DNA from 4 places in the Dactylosporangium sp. NPDC051087 genome. Region 4 is predicted to be linked to each of the others. Evidence: riboswitches for the same ligand, from Rfam matches in the RefSeq annotation. Region 4 holds a riboswitch; each other region holds the start of a gene.
What was found. Region 4 has a riboswitch for cobalamin ahead of cobN (cobaltochelatase subunit CobN). Riboswitches for the same ligand answer to the same signal wherever they lie in the genome.

Region 1 (3,952 bases), on a different contig from region 4:
TCGTTGAGCTGCGTGTAGGTCCGGTCGGCGGGGTAGCTGACGCCCAGCCCGGCGGGGCCGCCGGAGACGGTGATCTTCAGGTCGTCGACGCCGCCGCGGCGGGCCTGGAACACCAGCTGGCTCCACACCGGGGTCTTCTTCGGCACGGTCACCGTGCTGGTCTTCTGGACGACGCCGTCGCCGCTGACCAGGACGATCGGCAGGGTCGCGGTGGAGCTGCCGGTGCGGGCGGTGCCGACGCAGGTCGTCGCGCCGGCGGTCTTCTCGGTGTACGTGTAGTTCAGCGTGATCGGCGTGAGCGAGACCAGCGTGTTCGAGGTGACGGTGATGTTGAACGCCGCGTAGTCGACGCTGCCGGCCGAGAGCGAGTCGCCCTTCGACAGCGACGAGTAGGTCTTCGTGTTCGTGGGGTAGTTGACGGAGACGCCGGGCCCCGAGGCGGTGACCTTGACGTTGCAGATGTCGGCCGCCGCGCCCCACAGGGTGCTCACCCAGCCCGTCTGACCCAGCACCATCGGCGCGAGCAGCGGGATGGTCAGCCCGAGGCCGGGGGTCGCGGCGCTGGCCGGCGCGGCGGCGGGCAGGATGGCGGCCGCACCGGCGGCGCAGGCGAGAGCGATGGAGGCTGAACGGCGCATCGGAGAGGTCCTTCTCTGTCGGGACTTGGTGACGTCTGCCTGATCGGCGGCTCGGGGAGCGTGTTGAGCTAGCCGGTGAGCGCTATCCAGGTGTCGTACTGGTGCACCGCGATTCCCTCGAACGCGGCGTAGCGCTGCGCCGCACGGTCGACGTCGCTGAGCGTGGCCCGCATGGCGCTGTCGGTGCCGCCGTGGAAGGTGCAGTAGGCGCAGTCGCCGAGCGCCTGCGTCTCCGCGCCGAGCCGGGCCGGTTTCGCCGCCTCCCCGGCGCGGCGCAGCAGGTCGTCGGCGACGCCGAGCATGGAGTTGCCGCCGGTGGCGGTGTTGCGGTAGCTCATCACCGTGACGCCGTCGACCCGGGCGAGCACGGCGTCGGCCAGGTTCTCCCCGCCGACCTGCACGGTGGGCAGCCAGAACGGCACGTCCAGCTCGAGGGGCGGCCCGACCTGCGCCAGCTCGTCGAGCAGCCGCAGCAGCTGCGGCACGAGCACCGCCTGCTCCTGCTGCCACGTGGGCAGCAGGTAGGGCTCGACGTCGACGTGCAGCCCCCGGAACAGTCCGGTCGCGGCGGCGGCGCGGGCCCACGCGAGCGCGGTCGCGTGGTCCGTCGTCCAGTCCGGCTCGCCGCCGAGCGCGTCGAGCGTGATCCCGGCGTCGTCGCACAGCGCGCGGAGCCGGGTCAGCTCCGTGACGTCGGCGCGCGGGTCGTAGTACGCGAAGATCGTCGACACCGAGTGGGCGTTCGCCCAGGCCACGACGGTCTCCGGCGGCGCCCGGTCCCACAGCCACATGGCCCTGGTGCCGGGCGGGGCGACGCTGGTCTCCGGTGCGAGCGGCGGCAGCGTCCGGTGTACCGACGCCACCAGCAGACCAAGGGCCAGGACGACACCCAGGACGGGCCCCAGGACGGTGTCCGCGACGCCGCGCACGCGTGCCAGGACGCGGCGCGGGTCCGCCGGCGCCCGGTGCGCTGAGCCCGCCCACACGTCATCTGTTCGGCCGGTCGTGCCCGGCCCGAAGGATTTGGGTCACGTTGACGTCACTGGGAGCCGTGGGACACGATGAACCCCGAGCGGCCACAGGGAGGAACCCAGTGCGAGTCTGGGACGGTCCCGCCACTGTGACCGGGGAGCCTCCGTCCAGCACACGGGCCACGGCGGCGACCCGGGAAGTCAGACACTCCAGCCGCTCGTGCTTGTTGACCCAGCGGGCGCGGACCCGCTCGATAAGGATGTGCCCGTGACGTCGCCGTATCCGTTCTCGGCCGTGGTCGGCCTGCCAGACCTGCGCCTCGCCCTGCTGCTCACGGCCGTGTCCCCGGCGATCGGCGGGGTCCTCGTCCGGGGCGAGAAGGGCACCGCCAAGTCGACCGTCGTGCGGGGGCTGGCCACGCTGCTTCCCGAGGTCGACGTCGTCGCCGGCTGCCGCTTCGCCTGCGACCCCGCCGCCCCCGACCGGTCCTGCCCGGACGGCCCGCACTCCCTGGACGCGCCCGCCGCCCGGCGCCGGTCCGCGCTGGTCGAGCTGCCCGTCGGCGCCACCGAGGACCGGGTCGTCGGCACCCTCGACCTGCAGCGCGCCCTCGGCGACGGGGTCAAGGCCTATGAGCCGGGCCTGCTCGCCGCCGCGCACCGCGGTGTCCTCTACGTCGACGAGGTCAACCTCCTGCCCGACCACCTCGTCGACCTGCTCCTCGACGCGGCCGCGATGGGCCGCGCCCACGTCGAGCGCGACGGCGTCTCCGTCAAGCACGCCGCCCGCTTCCTCCTCGTCGGCACCATGAACCCGGAGGAGGGCGAGCCACGCCCGCAGCTCGTCGACCGGTTCGGCCTGGTCGTCGGCGTCGCCGCGCCCGCCACGGCGGCGCCCAGGGCCGAGGTCGTGCGGCGGCGGCTGGCGTACGAACTGGACCCCGACACCTTCGCGGCGCGCTACACGGAGGAGGACGCGGCCCTCGCCGCCCGGATCGCCGAGGCGCGGCGGGCGCTGCCGGCGGTGACGCTGCCCGACCGGCAGCTGGACCGGATCGCGCGGATCTGCCTGGCGTACCGGGTGGACGGCCTGCGCGCCGACATCGTCGTGGCCCGCACCGCGGTGGCCCTGGCCGCCTGGCACGGCCGGACGGTCGTGACGAAGGACGACCTGCGCGACGCGGCGAGGCTCGCCCTCCCGCACCGCCGCCGCCGCGACCCGCTCGACCCGCCGGGCGCCGACCAGGAACGCCTCGAGGAGATCCTCGACCAGGAGCTCAACGGCCCCGACGACGATCCCGACGAGGATCCCGACGCCGGTGGCCCGCCCCCGCGGGATCCACCCCCTGGGCCGGACGACCCGTCGCCCGATATTTCCGACACTCCGGATCTGTCCGCCGGAGAAGGCGACGGCCGGCCTCCGTCCCAACCCTCCGGGGGCGCCGACCGGCCTCCGTCCCGCCCCTCTTCAGGCACCTCCACCTCGCCCGACATTTCGGATACGTCTGGATCGGACGACACCGCCGCGCCGGAACAGGGCGACACCGGGTCGTCCGGGCAGCCGGCCACGCAGCCCGCAGGGGAGCTGGCGTTCGCGCAGGCGCCGTACAAGACCCGGCTGCTGAAGATCGGCGGCCGCGCCAACCGGCAGCAGGGCGCCCACGCCGGCCGCCGCTCGCCCGCCCACGGCCGGCACGGCAGGGTCGTGCGGTCCCGGCAGCCCAGCGGCGGCAAGCTCGTCAGCCTCCACCTGCCCGACAGCGTCCGCGCCGCCGCGCTGCGCGGGTCCCGCAGCGTCCACGCCCGCGACCTCCGCGAGGCCGTGAAGGTGGGCCGGGAGGCGAACCTGGTCCTGTTCGTCGTCGACGCGTCCGGGTCCATGGCGGCCCGCCGGCGGATGACCGTCGTGAAGACCGCCGTGCTGTCGCTGCTGCGCGACGCGTACCAGCGCAGGGACAAGGTCGGCATGATCACCTTCCGCGGCGCGGAGGCCACCGCCGTCCTCGAGCCGACGGCCAGCCACGAGGTCGGCGTCCTGCGCCTCGCCGAGCTGCGCACCGGCGGCCGCACGCCGCTCGCGGCGGGGCTGCGCCAGGCCGCGCGGACCCTGCACGGCGAGAAGCGCCGCGACGCCCGCCGCCGCCCGCTGCTCGTCGTCGTCACCGACGGCCGGGCGACCAGCGGCCCCGACCCGCTGACCGTCACGCCCGCGCTCGCCGGGATCCCGGCCGTCGTCGTGGACTGCGAGTCCGGGCCCGTGCGGCTCGGCCTCGCCCAGCGCCTCGCCCGTGCCTTGTCCGCCGACTGCCTCCCGCTGTCGGCACTGTCCACTGTGGGGAGTTG
Region 2 (3,952 bases), on a different contig from region 4:
CGGGTTCGACGCGGCGGCCTGCGCCGACGGGTAGTAGTTGATGTCGATGACCCGGTCGAGGAACACCACGGCGGTGCGGACGGTGGCGCGCAGCTTGTCCCAGTCCACGCCGTCGGCGCTGTCGGTGGTGAGGTGCGCGCCGAGGTTGATCGAGCCGAGGTTGCACACGGCGGTCTCGTCGTCGCTGTTGACCTCGAGGATCTCCGTGCACAGGTTCGACAGGTGGATGGTGTTGCCGGGCGTCCCGGTCTGGTTGGACAGCGCGTTGGAGCGGTCCTTGAACGTCATCCACCCGTTGCCGGTCTGCGCGAGGGTGCGCATCATCCGGCCGTACAGGTCACGGGCCTTGACGGTCTTCACGGCGTGCTTCTCCGCCGCCCGGTACGCCTCGTCGAACTCCGCACCGAACAGGTCCGGCAGCTCGGGCGCGTCGGACGGGTCGATGAGCGACCAGTCGGCGTCGGCCTCGACCCGGCGCATGAACTCGTCCGGAATCCAGTTGGCCAGGTTGAGGTTGTGGGTGCGCCGGGACTCCTCGCCGGTGTTGTCCCGCAGCTCCAGGAACTCCTCGATGTCCGGATGCCACGGCTCCAGGTACACGCACGCGGCGCCCTTGCGCCGGCCGCCCTGGTTCACGGCGGCGACCCCGGCGTCGAGCGTCTTCAGGAACGGCACGATCCCGTTGGACCTGCCGTTGGTGCCGCGGATGAGCGCGCCCCGGCCGCGGACCCGCGTCCAGGAGATGCCGATCCCGCCGGAGAACTTCGACAGCTTCGCGACCTGGTGGTACCGCTCGTAGATCGAGTCCAGCTCGTCGCGGGGCGAGTCGACCAGGAAGCAGGACGACATCTGGGTGTGCGCGGTGCCGGAGTTGAACAGCGTCGGCGAGCTCGGCAGGTACGCGAGGGACGACATGAGCCGGTAGAAGCCGATCGCCTCGGCCGGCGTCGTGGACAGCCCGCAGGCGACGCGCAGCAGCCAGTACTGCGGCGTCTCCACCACCAGCCGCGTCTGCGGATGGCGCAGCAGGTACCGGTCGGCGACCGTCCGCAGCCCGAAGTACTCGAACCGCAGGTCCCCGTCCAGGTCGACGGCGTCGTCGAGCTTACGGGCGTTACGGGCCACGAACGCCGCGGTGGCGTCGCTGATCAGGCCCTGCTGGTGCGCGTACCGGACCGCTTGGCTGAAGCTGGCGACGCCCTGGCCGCGGACCTCCTTGTCGACGTACGCGGCCAGGAGCCGGGCGGCGAGCCGCGAGTACTGCGGCTCCTCACCGATCAGCTCGGCCGCGGTCTGGATCGACAGCTTGTCCAGCTCGGCCGTCGTCGCACCGTCGTACAGGCCGCTGATCGTCTTCGTCGCCACGCGCAGCGGGTCGACCTCGTCGAGGTCGGCGACCCACCGCTCGACCGCCTTCACGATCTTGTTGACGTCGACCGGCTCCAGGTCGCCGTTGCGTTTGCGCACCTGCATCGCGTGCCGCCGCTGCTCAGGCGCCCGCTGACCGGCCTGGTCCTGCGTCACCGTCATGTGTCCCCCTCGTCACGAACTCCGACGACGTCGGACGAGCGCAGGGGAAAGCCGCCACAGAAAGGCGCACGCGAGGCGCACCCGGCGATGGCGTCAGCCGTCCCGCGCGGCATCCGACCACCGCACACCGGACGGCGTGCGGTGCGCTGGCAGGTCTTCGGACTCGCGGGCGCGACGCCTTCCGGCGCCACCTACTGGCCGTCGCTTCCCAGACCTCGCGGTCCAGTGCTTCGTTGACGGCGGTCGTTCCCACTTACCGCTGCGGGGCAGTCCCGGATTCACACCGGGTTCCCTGTTGCCACGACCGCCCCGAAGAGCGGCCGAACCAGCTGCAGGGAACACCATATATGGGTGCGGTGCTGAATGCGCAACACCAGATGGTGTAGCGGCGTGTCGCCTGCACCACTACGCCGCGGCGAAGGCGTCGATGGCCGTGTCGCTCGCGACGTCCCTGAAGCGCTGGACGAACTGCTCTGCGCCGGCCCACGGGGCCAGCAGGTCAGGCTTCTGCTCGCTCGGCGTCCTTGCGGTGACGGACACCGTGAGCTGCACGCCCTTGCCTCGTACCGCGATGAGTTGGAACGTGTCCGGCATTGCGTGGCGCACCGTCACGACCTGCACGCCGTTCGGCCACTCCTGGTAGACATCCTCCGGGAATCCCAGCGTGAGGTCCGTGAGGTAGATCGGCGTCTGGAGTTGCTGCACGGTGACGGTGAGCTGCACAGCCCCGGTGCCGAACTTCGCCGTTGCGGCCTGGAGGTCCGGGTACTGCTCTGCCGAGAGACGCTTGCTGCCGGTCGGCGCGATGCGCTGCGCGAACGCCGTCACCCGATCGACGAGACGACCGCCCGCCTCGCTGCGCAGCGAGGGTACGGCCATCGGTGCCGTGACTGCGGCGTCGACCTCGGGGCGCGCGCCCCTGAGCAGCCACGGCGGCACTGACTCGGCCTGCGCAACCGAGTTGGCTTGCGTGCGGTCGGCACGGTCGGAGTCCATCGGGGCGATCGTAGTTGCAGCAGCCACGAGCGCGAGGGCAATTGCCGCAATGCCTCTTGCAGTGAATCCAGTCCCCCAGCCGACCCAGGGGCTGTTCCCGTGACGACCCCTAAACGCAACAGGAGCCGCTAGTGGTAGCAGGCCGAGCCGGCAGACAATGAGATCGGCAGCTCTGGGGTCGGTTGGCTCTGCCCGGCAAGGGTTCGCTGACCTGGGTGCAGCGCGGATTTCAGCGACCGGTGGTCTTCATAAGCCGAGGGCGATCGGGGCGGAGGGTGTCCCGAAGGTGAGCAGGTCGGTCAGCGGTGTGGCGAGGTCACGGGGCGAGAACAGGTCAGGTCCGGTGTAGCCGGCGATCTCGGCGAGCCGCCACCATCGAAAGCCGGCGAGGTGCTCATCAGCGGCGAGCTGCTCGTCGGTGAGCTGGCCTTGCGGTTCGAAGTGGTCGGTGCGGACGAGGAAGTAGTCGTTGACGACGCCGTAGAAGCCCGGCGCGTGATCCGCGCTGACGATCACCTGATGCCAGACGTGCGGCGGATCGGCGGCGGTGACCAGGCCGGTTTCCTCCCGCAGCTCGCGGCGAAGCGCGGACAGCCCGTCCTCACCTGGTTCTATGCCGCCGCCTGGGGCGGCCCACACGGCCTGTGCTCCGTGCGGGACCGCCGGGTGGGGGAAGACGAATCGACAGAGCAGGACGCGGTCGTCCTCGTCGAGGATGATCGCGCGGGCGGAGGCACGAAGGTTCAGCGGCACTGCTCAGAGTCCGCGGCTGCCGTCGATGGCCTCGCGGATGATGTCGGCATGGCCGGCGTGGCGCGCTGTCTCCTGGATCAGGTGCATCGCCAGCCAGCGCAGGTTCTCGTCGACCAGGTCCGACCGTGCGCATCGCGTGTCGAGGTCGGCGCCGGCGAAGATCTCCCGGGACGCCGCGATCTGCTCCAGGTAGTACGCCACGACGCTCTGCACCGTGTCGTCGTCGCTGAGCGCGAAGGTGGCGTCCCGGTCTTCGTCCGCCACCGCCGGCCACTCGTGCGGGAAGTCCCGCCCCGCGAAGATGATCTGAAACCATCTCCGCTCCCAGACGGCGGAGTGCTTCAGCAGGCTCAGCAACGACAGTGAGCTCACGGTCGAAGTCGTGCGCGCGTCCTGGTCGGACAGGCCGTCGACCTTGCGGATCAACGCGTCCCGTGCCTGGTCGAGGAAGCCGGACAGCGCGTCGCGCTCGGTCGCGGTCGAGAACGTGTCGGTTGCCACGTCGCACACAGTATCGACAGTGGACGGCGGTTCGCAGGTTTCTTCCATCCGCATCGATGATCCTGTAGCTTTCTTGCCATCATTGCATGTCGATGTCTGGATCGGAGCTCGCCATGAAGCTTTCCGCCGTGCTGTCCCGTGGGGCGGTGGTGTTCGCGCTGCTCGGGGTCGT
Region 3 (3,952 bases), on a different contig from region 4:
CCAGTCGCAGTCGCTGAACCTGTTCATGAGCGCGCCGACGATCGGCAAGGTCTCCTCGATGTACCTGTACGCGTGGAAGGCCGGCCTGAAGACCACGTACTACCTGCGGTCCCGCCCTGCTACCCGCATCCAGCAGGCCACCGTGGCCGTCAAACCCGTCGCGTCCGTCCTTCCCGCCGTCCTGCCCGCTGTCGCGGTGCCCGACGCCGACGCCCTGGCGTGCTCCCTGGAAAACCCCGAAAGCTGCGAGGCATGCCAGTGACGACCATTCCCGCCCCACGCATCGGGACCCGGCACATGCTGCTGGACCCCGGCATGGACCTGACCCTGCGGCCGATGCGGTACCCGCAGTTCTTCGACCGGTTCAAAGACGCGATCAAGAACACGTGGACGGTCGAGGAGGTCGACCTGCACAGCGACCTCGCCGACCTGTCCAAGCTGTCGGCGGCAGAGCGGCACCTCGTGTCGCGGCTGGTCGCGTTCTTCGCCACCGGCGACACCATCGTCGCGAACAACCTCGTGCTCAACCTGTACCAGCACATCAACAGCCCCGAAGGACGGCTCTACCTCTCCCGGCAGCTGTTCGAGGAGGCCGTGCACGTCCAGTTCTACCTGAACCTGCTCGACACGTACGTCTCCGACGAGACCGAGCGGTTCGAGGCGTTCGCCGCGGTGGAGAACATCCCGTCGATCGCGCGCAAGGCGGAGTTCTGTTTCCGCTGGATCGACTCACTCGGCGAGCTGAAGGAGCTTCGCAGCAAGGACGACCGGCGGGCGTTCCTGCTCAACCTGATCTGCTTCGCCGCCTGCATCGAGGGCCTGTTCTTCTACGGCGCCTTCGCCTACGTCTACTACCTGCGTTCCCGCGGGCTGCTGCACGGCCTCGCCTCGGGCACCAACTGGGTGTTCCGCGACGAGTCGATGCACATGGCATTCGCGTTCGACGTCGTGGACACCGTACGGGCGGAAGAACCGGACCTGTTCGACCCGCAGCTGGAAGCTCAGGTACGGCAGATGCTGTCCGAGGCGGTCGAGTGCGAGGTGCAGTTCGCCGCGGACCTCCTGGAGCAGGGCGTGTCCGGCATGTCCCTCGCCGACATGCGCGAATACCTGCAGCACGTCGCCGACCGGCGGCTCGCCACGCTCGGCATCGCGCCGCTGTACGGCAGCCGCAACCCGTTCGCGTTCATGGAACTGCAGGACGTCCAGGAACTGTCGAACTTCTTCGAACGCCGGGTGTCGGCGTACCAGGTGGGCGTGACGGGCACGGTCACCTTCGACGACGACTTCTGAGCCGCGGGTGCGCTGCTGTCCTGTCCGGCACCACCGTGCAGGACAGCAGCGACCATGTCGCGGCCGGACGATCTTGGATGCCCCGGTCCCGCACGCCGCCGGGCACCCGTACGATGGCCGGCAGTGCTGGTTCGCCTCGTTCGCAAGGACGGGGCGTCGTAAGAGGGAACCCGGTGCAAGACCGGGACTGCCCCGCAGCGGTGAGTGGGAACGACCGCCGTCAACAAAGCACTGGACCGCGAGGTCTGGGAAGCGACGGCCAGTAGGAGGCACCTGTCGGTGCCGCGCCCGCGAGTCCGAAGACCTGCCCGCACTGCGTACACCGCCGGTGTGCGCCGCCGGCGACCCCTCGGGAGGGTCAGGGCGGAAGCCGGGTGTGCCCTGTCTTCCCCTTCCCGAACGTCGCCGCGACTTCGAGGGAAGGAATCCCTGTGGTGAGCACCGCATTCGGGCAGAGCACCGTCCTGGGCTATCCGCGCATCGGCGGGAACCGGGAACTGAAGAAGGCCGTCGAGGCATATTGGGCGGGTCGCATCGACGCGGCGACCCTGGACGAGACCGCGGCAGGGCTGCGCGCGGAGGTGTGGCAGACCCTGCGCAACGCCCGGCTGGACGCGATCCCGTCCAACACGTTCTCCTACTACGACCACGTCCTGGACACCGCCGTCGCCGTCGGCGCGATCCCGGCCCGGTTCACCCGGCTCGGCCTGTCCGACCTGGACACGTACTTCGCGATGGCCAGGGGTGTCGACGCCGAACCGGCGCTGGAACTGACCAAGTGGTTCGACACCAACTACCACTACCTGGTGCCGGAGATCGACGCGGACACCGTGTTCGAGGCCAACCCGGTCAAGGCCCTCGGCGAGGTCGCGGAGGCCGGCGCCCTCGGCATCGCCACCCGCCCGGTCTTCGTCGGCCCGGCCACGTTCCTGCTTCTGGCGAAGGGTGCCGACCCGTTCGCCCGCCTCGACGACCTCGTCGAGGTGTACGCACAGATCCTCGCCGTCCTGGCCTCGACCGGCGTGCGATGGGTGCAGCTGGACGAGCCTGCGTATGTGGCGGACCGTACCCCGGCGGAGATCGACGGGCTGCGCCGCGCCTACGCCCGCCTCGGTTCGTTGACCGATCGGCCGCAGCTCTTCGTGGCCACCTACTTCGGCGAACTCGGCGACGCCCTTCCGGCGCTGCTGAGCACCCCTGTCGAGGCGATCGGTCTGGACCTTGTCGCCGGCCCCGGTGACCTTCAACGCCTCGCCGCGTCAGGGCCTCTGGTCGGCAAGACGATCGTCGCCGGACTGGTCGACGGTCACAACATCTGGCGCACCGACCTCCGTACCGCCGCAGTCCGAGGCGCTATCGTCTCCGCCCTGGCCGACCACGTCGCCGTGTCCACGTCGTGCTCGCTGCTGCACGTGCCGGTCGACCTGTCCGTCGAGACCCGGCTCGACCCTTCGCTGCACGAACGGCTCGCGTTCGCCCGGCAGAAGGTCGACGAGGTCGTCCTGCTCGGCAGGGCGGTCCGCGACGGCACCGCCCACCTGCCGGCACCGCTACCGCCGATCCCGGCCGACTGGCACAACGCATCCGTCCGCGACCGCCTCGCTGCCCTCACCCCGGCGGACCGGCGCCGCGGCCCGTACGCCGTCCGGGCCCGGGTCCAGCAGGAACGGCTGCGGCTGCCGGACCTGCCGACCACCACGATCGGGTCGTTCCCGCAGACCGCCGACCTGCGCAAAGCCCGCGCCGAACTGCGCGCCGGCACCCTGGATGCCGCCGGCTACGCCGACCGGATGCGCGACGAGGTCCAGCACGTCATCCGCCTGCAGGAAAACCTCGGCCTCGACGTCCTCGTGCACGGCGAACCAGAACGCAACGACATGGTCCAGTACTTCGGCGAGCAACTGTCCGGGTTCGCCGCCACCGACCACGGCTGGGTCCAGTCGTACGGGTCCCGCTGCGTCCGCCCACCGATCATCCACGGCGACGTGGCCCGCAAGGCACCGATGACCGTCGAGTGGTCCACCTACGCGCAGTCACTCACGCCGAAACCGGTCAAGGGCATGCTCACCGGCCCGGTCACGATCCTCGCCTGGTCGTTCGTGCGCACCGACCAGCCCCTCGCCGACACCGCCGACCAGGTCGCCCTCGCCCTGCGCGACGAATGCCTCGACCTCGAAGCCGCCGGGATCACCGTCATCCAGGTCGACGAGCCCGCTCTGCGGGAGACGCTGCCGCTGCGCAAGGCGGACCAGAAGGCGTACCTCGACTGGGCCGTCGGCTCGTTCCGTCTCGCGACCAGCGGCGTCGACGACGGCACGCAGATCCACACGCACCTGTGCTACTCCGAGTTCGGTGAGGTCATCACCGCCATCGACGCGCTGGACGCCGACGTCACCAGCATCGAGGCGTCCCGCTCCAAGATGGAGGTCCTCGACGACCTCGCCGCCATCGGTTACAGCCGCGGCGTCGGCCCCGGCGTCTGGGACATCCACTCTCCACGCGTCCCGTCCCACGACGAGGTCACCTCCTCGGTGCGCCTCGCCGCCGCCGGGGTCCCGGCCCACCGCCTGTGGGTCAATCCCGACTGCGGGCTGAAGACCCGCGACTACCCCGAGGTCGAGGCATCACTGCGGCACCTCGTCGCAGCCGCCGCCGAAGT
Region 4 (3,952 bases):
CAGCCCGGACAGGTCGGCCTCGGCGCGGATCGTCGCGAACGACCGCCGGTAGATCTCCGCACCGTCCTTCACGTAGTCGTAAGCGGTCACGACGTCACCTCCGCTGCGCTCCGGCGCCGCCGCGCCCCGAGACTGCACCCATGGTGACCAGCCACTCCGCTGCGCTCCGGGCCGGTCACGACACGACCTGGTAGCCGTCGGCGGTCGCGAGCATCTCCACGTGCCTTCCCTTCGGTGCGCCGCAGCGCCGTTCGCAGCCGATCCAGTGCACCGGCAGCGCGTGGTCGAGGCCACCCGCGACGGCGGCCCGGGCGTCGGCCCGCACGTCGGCGAGGGCCTTGGCGCAGCCCGGGCGGCCGGCGCACGCGGTGACCCCGACCCATGGCGAGGCGGGGTCGGTGACCAGCCCGGCCGCCGTCAGCAGGGTCTCGACCGCTCCAGCTTCATCGACCGGCACGTCGGGCACCACGACGGTCCGCCACGGCGTGACGATGATCTCTCCCGGCGAGGCCGCGACGAGTGCCGCCGACTGCTCCTGCGTCAGCAGCCCGAGTGGTACGACCACCGTCAGCGCGACCTGTCCACCGGCCTGCGGTGTCCGGCCGACGACCGGCCCGGCGCCGCCGTCGTGGCGACCGGCGCCCGGCTCGACGGTGGCGTCCAGCCGGGCCGCGACCCGGGCCGGGCCGTCGGTCAGCTCCGCCAGGCGCCACGCGGTGCCGCCCTGCGCGGCGCGCTCCGCCAGGAACGCCCGGGCCGCCGCGAGCAGCAGCCCGGCGGGATCGTCCCAGGTCCGGGCCGCGGCCTGGCCGGCCGGGCCACCGCGGGTCCGGGCCGCGGCCGTGGTGGGGGTGCCGGCGAGCAGGAGGCGGTCGCCGTGGAGGCCGACGTCGCCGCCGAGCGGGGACACGTCGCCGCGGCCGTCGTCGAGCGTCGCCAGGAAGCGGCCCGGCAGCGCGGCGAGGGACGGGTCGGCGCACAGGCCGGCGTCGAACGCGGCCACCACCGGCCGCACGTCCACGAGCCCGGCGCCGTCGCGGCCGCTGAGCGGGCTGGCGATGATGTTGCGCACCCGCTCGTGGGTGTCCGACGGCAGGAGCCCCGCCTGCGACAGCCGCGCGGCGAGCTCCAGCTCCGCGCCCGGCCGCAGCGCCCTGACCTGCACGTTCCCCCGGGAGGTGAGCTCCAGCGCGGGGTCGCCGAGGTCGGCGGCGGCGGCCCGGAGCACGGCCAGGCCCTCGACGGGCAGCCGCCCGCCGGGCAGCCGGACGCGGGCGAGGCCACCGTCGGCCGCCGGGTGGACCTGCACGGCGCCGGGGCACCGGTCCGGGGCGTCGCGTCCGCTGGCAGCCTGCACGCGCCGGATACTACTGCGCAGCGCTTCGCTTGACTCAAGTCTGCGCCGACCGGCAGAGTTGGCGGTGCTGTAACGGCGACGTGTGGAGGAAGCCGGTGAGAGTCCGGCGCGGTCCCGCCACTGTGACCGGGGAGCGAGTTTCCGACGGAGGCCACTGGGCGCGAGCCTGGGAAGGCGCGGGGACGAGCGCCGATCCGGGAGCCAGGAGACTCTCCGCCGCCGGACCTTTCCCGACCGACTTGGGGCGCGGACCCCGAGGGAGGACCCCGGCGTGATCCTGCTGTTGTCGACGTCCGACACCGACCTGCTCAGCGCCCGTGCGAGCGGCGCGGACTTCCGGCTGGCCAACCCGTCCCGCACCGCGGTGGAGGACCTGCCCGCCCTCGCCGAGGGCGCGGACCTGGTCGTCGTGCGGTTCCTGGGCGGCTACCGGGACTGGCAGGAGGGCTTCGACACGCTGCTGCGGCTGCCGGCGCCGGTGGTCCTGCTCGGCGGCGAGGCGCTGCCCGACGCGGAGCTGATGCGGCACTCCACCGTGCCCGCCGGCGTCGCGGCCGAGGCGCACGCCTACTTCACCGAGGGCGGCCCGGCCAACCTGGCCGAGCTGCACCACTTCCTGTCCGACACCGTCCTGCTCACCGGTCACGGCTTCGCCCCGCCGGCGACCACGCCCACCTGGGGTCTCCTGCCGAGGGAGAGCACGGCCGAGGGGCCGACGGTCGGGATCATCTACTACCGGGCGCACCACCTCGCCGGCAACACCGCGTTCGTGGAGACGCTGTGCGAGGCGGTGCAGGACGCCGGCGGGCGGCCGCTGCCCGTGTTCGCCTCCTCGCTGCGGTCCGCCCCGGCGGAGCTGCTCGACACGCTGCGGCAGGCCGACGCGCTGGTCGTCACCGTCCTCGCCGCGGGCGGCACCCGCCCCGCGGACGCGCAGGCCGGCGGCGAGGAGGAGGCGTGGGACGTCGGCGCCCTCGCCGCGCTCGACGTGCCGATCCTGCAGGGCCTGTGCCTGACCAGCTCCCGCGACACCTGGGACGCCAACGACGACGGGCTGTCGCCGCTGGACACGGCCACGCAGGTCGCGATCCCCGAGTTCGACGGCCGGATCATCACGGTGCCGTTCTCGTTCAAGGAGATCGACGCCGACGGGCTCACCGTCTACGTCGCCGACCGGGAGCGGGCCGGGCGGGTCGCCGGGATCGCGGTCGGGCACGCCCGGCTGCGCCACCTCGCCCCCGCCGACCGCAGGATCGTGCTGATGCTCAGCGCGTATCCGACGAAGCACGCCCGCATCGGCAACGCCGTCGGCCTCGACACGCCCGCGAGCGTGGTGCGGCTCCTCGACGCCATGCACGCCCAGGGGTATGTGGGCGCGGACGGGTTCCCGAAGGACGGCGACGCGCTGATGCACACGCTCATCGCCGCCGGTGGGCAGGACGTCGACTGGCTCACCGAGGAGCAGCTGCGCGGCAACCCCGTCCGCATCTCCGCCGAGCGGTACCGGACCTGGTTCCGGACCCTGCCGGACGACCTGCGCGAGGAGATGGAGCGGCACTGGGGCCCGGCGCCCGGTGAGCTGTTCGTCGACACGTCCCGCGACCCCGCCGGCGAGATCGTCCTCGCCGCGCTGCGCGAGGGCAACGTCGTGGTCATGGTGCAGCCGCCGCGCGGCTTCGGGGAGAACCCCGTAGCGATCTACCACGACCCCGACCTGCCGCCGAGCCACCACTACCTGGCCGCCTACCGGTGGCTCGCCGACGAGTTCGGCGCCCACGCCGTCGTGCACGTCGGCAAGCACGGCAACCTCGAATGGCTGCCCGGCAAGACCGTCGGCATGTCCGCGTCCTGCGGCGCCGACGCGGCCCTGGGCAACCTGCCGCTGATCTACCCGTTCCTGGTCAACGACCCGGGCGAGGGCACCCAGGCGAAGCGCCGCGCGCACGCCACCCTGGTCGACCACCTGATCCCGCCGATGGCGCGCGCCGAGTCCTACGGTGACATCGCCCGCCTCGAGCAGCTCCTCGACGAGCACTCGACGATCGCCGCGCTCGACCCGGCGAAGCTGCCCGCGATCCGCGGCCAGATCTGGACGTTGCTGCAGGCCGCCCGGCTCGACCACGACCTCGGCCTGGCCGACCGGCCCGGCGACGACGGGTTCGACGAGCTGATCCTGCACATCGACGGGTGGCTGTGCGAGATCAAGGACGTGCAGATCCGCGACGGCCTGCACGTCCTGGGCGTGGCGCCGTCCGGTGAGGCGCGCGTCGACCTGGTCCTGGCGATGCTGCGGGCCCGGCAGCTGTGGGGCGGCGCGGTCGCGCTGCCCGGCCTGCGTGAGGCGCTCGGGCTGGCGGAGGGTTCCACCGCGCGGGTCACGGTTGACGAAGCCGAGGCGCAGGCCCGTGCCCTGGTCGCGGAGATGGAGTCCCGGGGCTGGCCCACGACCGACATCTCCGACATTTCCGATTCCCCGGATGTGGTACGGGTGCTGGAGTTCGCCGCTCGGGAGATCGTGCCCCGGCTGGCCCGCACCACCGACGAGCTGACGATGGTCCTGCACGCCCTGGACGGCGGGTATGTGCCGGCCGGGCC

Region 1: it holds a riboswitch for cobalamin, as region 4 does, so the genes downstream of both, ACZ6TV_RS41640 (VWA domain-containing protein) here and cobN (cobaltochelatase subunit CobN) in region 4, are expected to answer to the same signal.
Region 2: it holds a riboswitch for cobalamin, as region 4 does, so the genes downstream of both, ACZ6TV_RS52875 (ribonucleoside-diphosphate reductase subunit alpha) here and cobN (cobaltochelatase subunit CobN) in region 4, are expected to answer to the same signal.
Region 3: it holds a riboswitch for cobalamin, as region 4 does, so the genes downstream of both, metE (5-methyltetrahydropteroyltriglutamate--homocysteine S-methyltransferase) here and cobN (cobaltochelatase subunit CobN) in region 4, are expected to answer to the same signal.

What each region holds. Positions count from the first base shown of each region.
Region 1 covers NZ_JBVJIJ010000028.1:18,310-22,261, reverse strand. Annotated here, with positions in the region: gene ACZ6TV_RS41650 (hypothetical protein) at 1-638, opposite strand, end outside; gene ACZ6TV_RS41645 (hypothetical protein) at 707-1,567, opposite strand; cobalamin riboswitch at 1,695-1,842, shown strand; gene ACZ6TV_RS41640 (VWA domain-containing protein) at 1,878-3,952, shown strand, end outside.
Region 2 covers NZ_JBVJIJ010000055.1:32,872-36,823, reverse strand. Annotated here, with positions in the region: gene ACZ6TV_RS52875 (ribonucleoside-diphosphate reductase subunit alpha) at 1-1,530, opposite strand, end outside; cobalamin riboswitch at 1,662-1,875, opposite strand; gene ACZ6TV_RS52870 (hypothetical protein) at 1,936-2,526, opposite strand; gene ACZ6TV_RS52865 (NUDIX hydrolase) at 2,773-3,279, opposite strand; gene ACZ6TV_RS52860 (DinB family protein) at 3,283-3,780, opposite strand; gene ACZ6TV_RS52855 (peptidoglycan-binding protein) at 3,873-3,952, shown strand, end outside.
Region 3 covers NZ_JBVJIJ010000055.1:37,441-41,392, forward strand. Annotated here, with positions in the region: gene ACZ6TV_RS52875 (ribonucleoside-diphosphate reductase subunit alpha) at 1-262, shown strand, start outside; gene ACZ6TV_RS52880 (ribonucleotide-diphosphate reductase subunit beta) at 253-1,293, shown strand; cobalamin riboswitch at 1,404-1,619, shown strand; gene metE (5-methyltetrahydropteroyltriglutamate--homocysteine S-methyltransferase) at 1,728-3,952, shown strand, end outside.
Region 4 covers NZ_JBVJIJ010000020.1:261,483-265,434, forward strand. Annotated here, with positions in the region: gene ACZ6TV_RS34915 (precorrin-8X methylmutase) at 1-90, opposite strand, end outside; gene ACZ6TV_RS34920 (precorrin-3B synthase) at 176-1,357, opposite strand; cobalamin riboswitch at 1,394-1,589, shown strand; gene cobN (cobaltochelatase subunit CobN) at 1,629-3,952, shown strand, end outside.